DNA from 3 places in the Streptomyces sp. NPDC014864 genome. Region 3 is predicted to be linked to each of the others. Evidence: riboswitches for the same ligand, from Rfam matches in the RefSeq annotation. Region 3 holds a riboswitch; each other region holds the start of a gene.
What was found. A riboswitch is a leader RNA that binds a small molecule or an ion and turns the genes downstream of it on or off. The one in region 3 is predicted to bind cyclic di-AMP.
Positions count from the first base shown of each region.

Region 1: it holds a riboswitch for cyclic di-AMP, as region 3 does, so the genes downstream of both, ACF1A5_RS30980 (M23 family metallopeptidase) here and ACF1A5_RS00675 (transglycosylase SLT domain-containing protein) in region 3, are expected to answer to the same signal.
Region 2: it holds a riboswitch for cyclic di-AMP, as region 3 does, so the genes downstream of both, ACF1A5_RS31975 (peptidoglycan DD-metalloendopeptidase family protein) here and ACF1A5_RS00675 (transglycosylase SLT domain-containing protein) in region 3, are expected to answer to the same signal.

Region 1 covers NZ_JBIBWT010000025.1:16,957-19,208, reverse strand. The annotation lists gene ACF1A5_RS30990 (dihydrofolate reductase family protein) at 1-275, shown strand, start outside; tRNA gene ACF1A5_RS30985 (tRNA-Met) at 374-447, shown strand; cyclic di-AMP (ydaO/yuaA leader) riboswitch at 816-973, shown strand; gene ACF1A5_RS30980 (M23 family metallopeptidase) at 985-2,016, shown strand.
Region 2 covers NZ_JBIBWT010000028.1:4,700-6,951, reverse strand. The annotation lists gene ACF1A5_RS31980 (SGNH/GDSL hydrolase family protein) at 1-136, opposite strand, end outside; gene ACF1A5_RS31975 (peptidoglycan DD-metalloendopeptidase family protein) at 353-1,258, opposite strand; cyclic di-AMP (ydaO/yuaA leader) riboswitch at 1,263-1,419, opposite strand; partial or broken gene ACF1A5_RS31970 (tyrosine-protein phosphatase) at 1,941-2,252, shown strand, end outside.
Region 3 covers NZ_JBIBWT010000001.1:138,510-140,761, reverse strand. The annotation lists gene ACF1A5_RS00680 (polyprenyl synthetase family protein) at 1-115, opposite strand, end outside; cyclic di-AMP (ydaO/yuaA leader) riboswitch at 817-946, shown strand; gene ACF1A5_RS00675 (transglycosylase SLT domain-containing protein) at 951-1,436, shown strand; gene ACF1A5_RS00670 (HAD family hydrolase) at 1,536-2,252, opposite strand, start outside.

The DNA of each region.
Region 1 (2,252 bases), on a different contig from region 3:
TGGCCAAGGTGGACCCGGCGGACCCGCGGCTGGCCGGTGCCACCGTCTACAGCAGTCTGGAGCCGTGCGCCCGGCGTGCCTCCCGGCCCCGCCCGTGCGCCCGGCTGATCCTCGACGCGGGTGTACGGCGGGTGGTCACGGCCTGGCGTGAACCGGACACGTTCGTCGAGGGCGCCGACGGGTCCGGGATGCTCGAGGCCGGGGGCGCGCGGACCGTACTCGTCCCTGAGCTGGAGGAACGGGCCAAGGCGCCGAACCGGCATCTGACCGGCTGAACGGGCCCGCGCCGTCGGCCCGGTAGCGGCGCGGGGCGGTGGCCGGACTCCATGCGTGTGCATTCGGCCCCGCGGATGGGGTACAGTTGGTCTCACGACGCGGGGTGGAGCAGCTCGGTAGCTCGCTGGGCTCATAACCCAGAGGTCGCAGGTTCAAATCCTGTCCCCGCTACTGAAGACTCAGGGCCGGAATCCGATCAAGGATTCCGGCCCTGAGTGCTTTCGTCCCACCGTGTCCTCCGGCCGGCCCTCAGGTCCCTGGAGGACGCCCTCGGCGCGTATGCCCGGTCGGCGGGTGCCGCCCTTGATCATTGTCACGGCGGGTGAGCGATCCGTGCCGGAGCGCAGAGAAAGTGATGCACCGTCAGAAATCCGGTGCCGCGGAGGGCTGGTCAACTCGCCCGATTTTCGTCGCGCATGGCCCGAACGTCTGACCAAAAAGGTTTAATGATCAAGCCGGACGGCTTGGAATCAGAGGCTCGCGTCTATTAACGTTCGATAACGCAGCGCGGTCGTCCCAGCCGTCACAAGCGACGGCTCCGTGCGCGCGCGCCGAATCCCGCAAGGGAACCGGGGAACCACCAACTTGGGGTGAATCGGGCGTCAACCGCCGTGCTCGCACGTCTGGTTTACGCGTGTAGGAGACCTTCCCGCTCCGAACCCGTCAGCTAACCCGGTAGGCGAGACGGAAGGAAAGGAGCACGCCCGAGTGGCGTCCAACCGCCCCGCCCCTGAAGCCCCGTTCGTGCCGGGTCAGCGCACCGAGACCTTCGGCTACGGCAGTCACCCCACCGACGAGGGCCCCTGGGAGGAGTGGAATCCCACCGAGGAGTCCGTCCGGCCGGTCCGGGGCCGGCACCGCGTCTCCAAGCAGCGCGGCGGTGGGCTCGCCCGCAGCTCCACCGTCCTCGGTGTCGGCGTCATAGCCGCCGTCGGCGCGGGTGGCATGGCCAGCGCCCACACCGGCAAGCCGCCGGTGTCCATCTCCATGCCCGACCTGCCCTCCGTGGGCTCCCTCTTCGACGACGCGCCCGCGGCCCCCGAGGGCTCCGCGACCGCGCTCAGCACCCTCGGCACGAGCACCGCCGAGACCACCGAGAGCGCCTCCGACGCGGGCGAGGCGCTGCGCAACCGCATCATGGCGCAGGCCGAGCAACAGCAGGCCCAGGTCGAGACGAAGGCCCAGGAGGCCGCCGAGGCCGCGGCCGCCAAGCAGGCCCAGGAGGCCGCAGCCAAGGCGCAGCAGGAGGCCGAGGCGAAGGCCGCCGCCGCGAAGCAGAAGGCGGAGGAGGAGGCCAAGCGGAAGGCCGAGGCCGAGCGCCTGGCCGAGCTGGCCAAGCAGTACACGCTGCCGACCCCCTCGTACACGATCACCGGCACCTTCGGCCAGCCCGGTTCCATGTGGTCCTCCGGCTACCACACCGGCCTCGACTTCGCCGCTCCCACCGGAACCCTGATCAAGGCGATCCACAGCGGCACCATCACCGAGGCGGGCTGGGCCGGCGCCTACGGCTACCGCACCGTCCTCACCCTCGACGACGGCACCGAGCTGTGGTTCTGTCACCAGTCCTCGATCAGCGTCAAGGTCGGCCAGAAGGTGAGCACGGGCGACGTCATCGGCCGCGTGGGCGCCACCGGCAACGTCACCGGGCCGCACCTGCACCTGGAGGTCCACCCCGACGGCCAGGCCACCGGGATCGACCCGATGGCGTGGCTGCGCGACAAGGGCCTCACCCCCTGACCCCACCGGGTCTGCGCAATCTTTTCCCCACGGAGCCGCTCTGGCCGGAACGGGCGGCTCCGGCGCGTTTGTCGATGTCTTCCATCGCTCTCTTCGCACGCTCGGCTCGTCCGACCTCGAGGTCTTCCTCCTCGCCCTCGGCGGCAACGTCTTCGGCCGGACCGCCGACGAGGAGGCGTCCTTCGCCTGGCTCGCCGCCCAGCCCACGGTGATCGCGCCCATCGCCTCCGCCCCCA
Region 2 (2,252 bases), on a different contig from region 3:
GGAAGCCGCCCTCGGGACGTCGGTCCGCGAGCAGGACCGCGAACCGGTCCGCCCAGCCGACGAACGCCCCGTCGGGGCCGGGGTCGCCGACGCCCTCGGTGAAGCTGTCCCCCACCGCCACGTACGACCCGATCACTGCTCTGCTGTCACTCTTCGAATCGTCTGCCACATCGGCCCATGATTCACCTTGGAATGTGACCTACGCGACCGTAGGCAAGGGTTGACGGACGGTGAGATAAGCCACTGGGTGAATGTGGCCGAACAGGAATAGAGCACACCGAAGGCCGGACCCGGGGGGTGTGGGTCCGGCCTTCGGCGGCGTGCCGGGCAGGTGGTGGCGGGGGCGCGTGCGTCAGGCGACGGGGGCGCCGTGCGCGCGCAGGTAGGCGACCGGGTCCACGTCGGAGCCGTAGTTCGGCGTCGTGCGGATCTCGAAGTGGAGGTGCGGGCCGGTCACGTTGCCGGTGGCGCCGGACAGACCGAGCCGCTGTCCCGGGGTCACGGCCTGGCCGGCCGAGACGGAGAGCGCGGACAGGTGGGCGTACTGGGCGTAGTGGCCGTCCTGGAGCCGGAGGACGACCTGGTTGCCGTACGCGCCGCCCCAGCCCGCGGAGACGATCGTGCCCGCGCCGACGGCCTTGACCGGGGTGCCGGTCGGGACCACGAAGTCGACGCCGGTGTGGTAGCCGCTGGACCAGTGGCTGCCGGCCACGTGGTAGCCGGTGCCGACGGCGGCGCCGGTCACCGGCAGGGTGAAGGCGGTGGCTGCGGTCCGCTCGGCGCGGGCGACCGCGGTCTTCACCTGGGCGGCGGAGACGGTCTTCGCCTTGGCGGCGGACGAGCCGGCGGTCGCGGGCTTCGGGGCCGCGGGCGCCCGGGTGGCGCCGGCGGCCGCGTGACCGAGCGTCAGCTTCAGGCCCGGGTGGATCAGCGAGGGGTCGTCGCCGACGGCCCGGCGGTTGTCCTGGTACAGCTGCTTCCAGCCGCCGCGGACGTGCTGCTTCTCGGCGATGCCCGACAGGCTGTCGCCGGCGCGGACGGTGTAGGTCCGGGCGCCGGCGCCCTTGGCCGCGGGCGCCTTGGCGGCCGCCGGGGCGCTGCGGACGGTCTGCTCGGTGACGGACTGCGCGGGGGCCGCGTGGGCTCCCGCGGCGCCTATGAGGGGCAGTGCGAGCACGGCGCCACCGGTTCCGGCGGCGGCGAGGACGCGGGTCAGGCGCTGGGTCTTCGGACGGCGGTGCTTACCCTTCGCGGGCATGGCGGATTCCTCTCCGGCGCCTGCGAGGTGAGCTGTCGGGTTCGGGCTGGAGATGCCCGGCCGCGCGGGACGCGACTTCACCCCTAGCCGTTCCGGAGACCGGAACAGGCGGTTGTACCTGTGGGTCCCCCGCTCCTGCCGTGCACGGGTGGGTGTGCGGGCCCCGGACGGCGGCAGGATGAGGCGTCCGTCCGGATCGGGGTGGAACGTAAGCGAGCGGGATGTGTTCGGACAAGCGGCGGGTTCCGCTCAGAGGGGCTCATCGTGATCCAATTCGGGCAAAACCCGTGACGCTCCGTGCATTGGATCAGCGCCCTCTTGGTCAACCCGCAGAGAGGGCGCCGTAATTACGTGGACATGGCGGACCACCGTGGGTCACGAGTATGACGCTGCTCACGTCACCTCCCGTCAGCAGCCCCCAGGGGCCGACGAGTTGGGACCTAATAGCTCAATACCGATAAATTGCCCATATAGGACAGGAAGGCGAAAGAAGGGCGGTGGATCGCCTGGGCCGTCGCCGCGGAGCGGGGCAGCCGCCGACCGGGAGGCTTCCTCGCCCGTGGCCAGGCCGTTGCCCTGGGAACCCATGTCGTATCGTCGGAAGGCGCGCCCGCCGACGAGCCGTGACGGCGGGCCCAGGCCCCGCCTTTCGGGCCGGGCCGACCGAGTGGGAGGAGCCCCCGTGACGCAGCAGGTCCCGTCGACCGAACCAGAGCTGGCCGGAGTGCGCAACTTCCGCGACGTGGGCGGGCTGCCGACCGTGGACGGACGGCGGGTGCGGCACGGAGTGCTGTTCCGCAGCGGCCACCTCGCGCACGCGACGGACCGGGACGCGGCCTTTCTGTCCTCCCTCGGCCTGCACACGATCTTCGACTTCCGCAACGCGGCCGACAAGAAGCTCGAGGGCCCGGACGTCGAGCTGCCCGGCGTGCGCAACGTCAACCTGCCGCTGAGCGACCCGGCAGACGGCGCCGAGTTCTGGCGGATGGTCCGC
Region 3 (2,252 bases):
CCTCGCTCTTGGTGGCCTCGAGCAGCCCTTCCTCGACAGCCGCCAATCCGGCCTGGACATCGGCTTCCAGAGCCTGGTCCCGCACGCTCAGCCCGAACGGCCCGACGACGGTCACGAGGGGTCTCCTGTCTGCTGGTGTCTGCTGGCGATTACACGGTTTGTCGATAGGTCGCTGCCCTCACTCAAGTCAGCGTATCCGGTCACGTTTCGATCACCGCTAGCGCCCACCTATACAGGCCAGGCGGTATCGGATCACGCCCGGTATGCAAGTGATCCATACATATGACCGCATAAATATCGACTCGCCCCTTTCGATCCCCCCGCACCACGTTCATACACACCCGTACGCCACCCTCCCGCCGAACGACTCGCACCGCGGCACACTCGTGGCACCCGGGTGACACGCGAGCCATCCGCCGACGACGTCCGGCACCGCCCGGATGGATAGGCGCGACGAAGTCCGATTAGTCCACCTTGCTGCCTCAAATCCCCTTGGTCGCAATTGCTCTTCGCCGACTTAAACCGTGAGTTGGGTCACACGATCCCCTCACCTTCCCTCCGGTCGCATACCCGCGCTTCCCCTTTCCTCGCAGGCGAGTTGACCCTGTGCGAACGCAAAGGATCAAGTACCTCATTAGCCGCACATCAAGGTCAATAGGGACGAGCTGTGAATCGCCTACTTGTTCAGGACATGTGCTCTCGCATACGTTCCGGGCCACCGGGCGGACGCCGAATCCTGCCGCCGCCCATGAACCCATCGAACGAACCACGCATGGCAGGAGCGGGGGACCCAGGTAAGTCGCCGGGCCGGACGCCGTACGTCGCACACCGCATGTCGTACGCCGCGCCGGAACGGCTCGGGGTGAAGCCGTGCCCTCAGGGGCCACGGCCGGGCGCCTCCCCGCCCGAACCCGACAGCTCACCTCGCAGGCGACGGAGAGGAATTCACCATGCCTGCCCAGGGTCTGCTCCGCCGTCCCCGCGCCACCCGCCTCGCCCGCGCCCTCGCCGCCGTCGGCACCGGTGCCGCCGTGCTCGCCCTCCCGCTCATCGGCGCGACCAACGCGTCCGCGGCCACCACCTCCGCCCCCGTCACCGCGAGCACACTCGGGTACCCGAACAACCTCGACGGCTGGATCCGCGCGTCGCTCCGGGTCATGGCCAACAAGGGCATCCCGGGCACGTACAACGGCATCCACCGCAACGTCATGCGCGAGTCCTCCGGCAACCCGCTGGCCATCAACCTCTGGGACTCCAACGCGCTCGCGGGCATCCCGTCCAAGGGCCTGCTCCAGGTCATCGACCCGACGTTCACCGCCTACCACGTGCCCGGCACGGCGTGGAACATCTACGACCCGGTCGCCAACATCACGGCCGCCTGCAAGTACGCGGCCACCCGCTACGGCTCCATCGACAACGTCTTCGGCGCCTACTGACGGACGCCGGTGGGCGCTCCAGCGGCGCCCACCGGCCGCCGGGGCGGGCACCCAGCGGCACCCGAGGTGCCAACGGCGGGCGGAGGCCTCCCGGAGCGCCTACCGCCCCGGGAACAACCGGTCGAGGACGACGGCGATGCCGTCGTCCTCGTTCGACAAGGTGATCTCGTCGGCGACCGCCTTGAGTTCGGGGTGGGCGTTGGCCATGGCGACACCGTGGGCGGCCCACTGGAACATGGGGACGTCGTTCGGCATGTCACCGAAGGCGAGGGCGTGTTCACCGCTCAGCCCCAGGTGTTCGGCGGCCATGGCCAGCCCGGTCGCCTTGGTGATGCCGCAGGGCTGGAGCTCGACGGTTCCCGGGCCCGACATGGTGACCGTCGCCAGGGAGCCGACCACCCCGCGCGCGACCGCCGCCAACTCGTCGTCGGACAGCACGGGGTGGCGCAGCAGCACCTTGCTGATGGGCGCGCTCCACAGGTCGTCGCGCCGGTCGACCCGCACGGCGGGCAGCGTCGGGTGCGGCATGAGATACCCGGGCTCGGTCAGCGTCAGCCCGTCCACCCCGTCCTGGTCGACCGCCGCGTACACCTGCCCCACCTCGGCCTCGATCTTGCCGAGCGCGGTCTCGGCCGGCTCCCGGTCCAGGGTGACCGACCACAGCAGGCGGTTCGCCCCGGCGTCGTAGAGCTGCGCGCCCTGGCCGCACACCGCGAGGCCCGTGGTGCCCAGGGCGTCGAGCAGCGGCCGCACCCTCGGCGCCGGCCGCCCGGTCACCACGAGGTGCCGGGAACCCGCGGCCGCCACCCGCGCGAG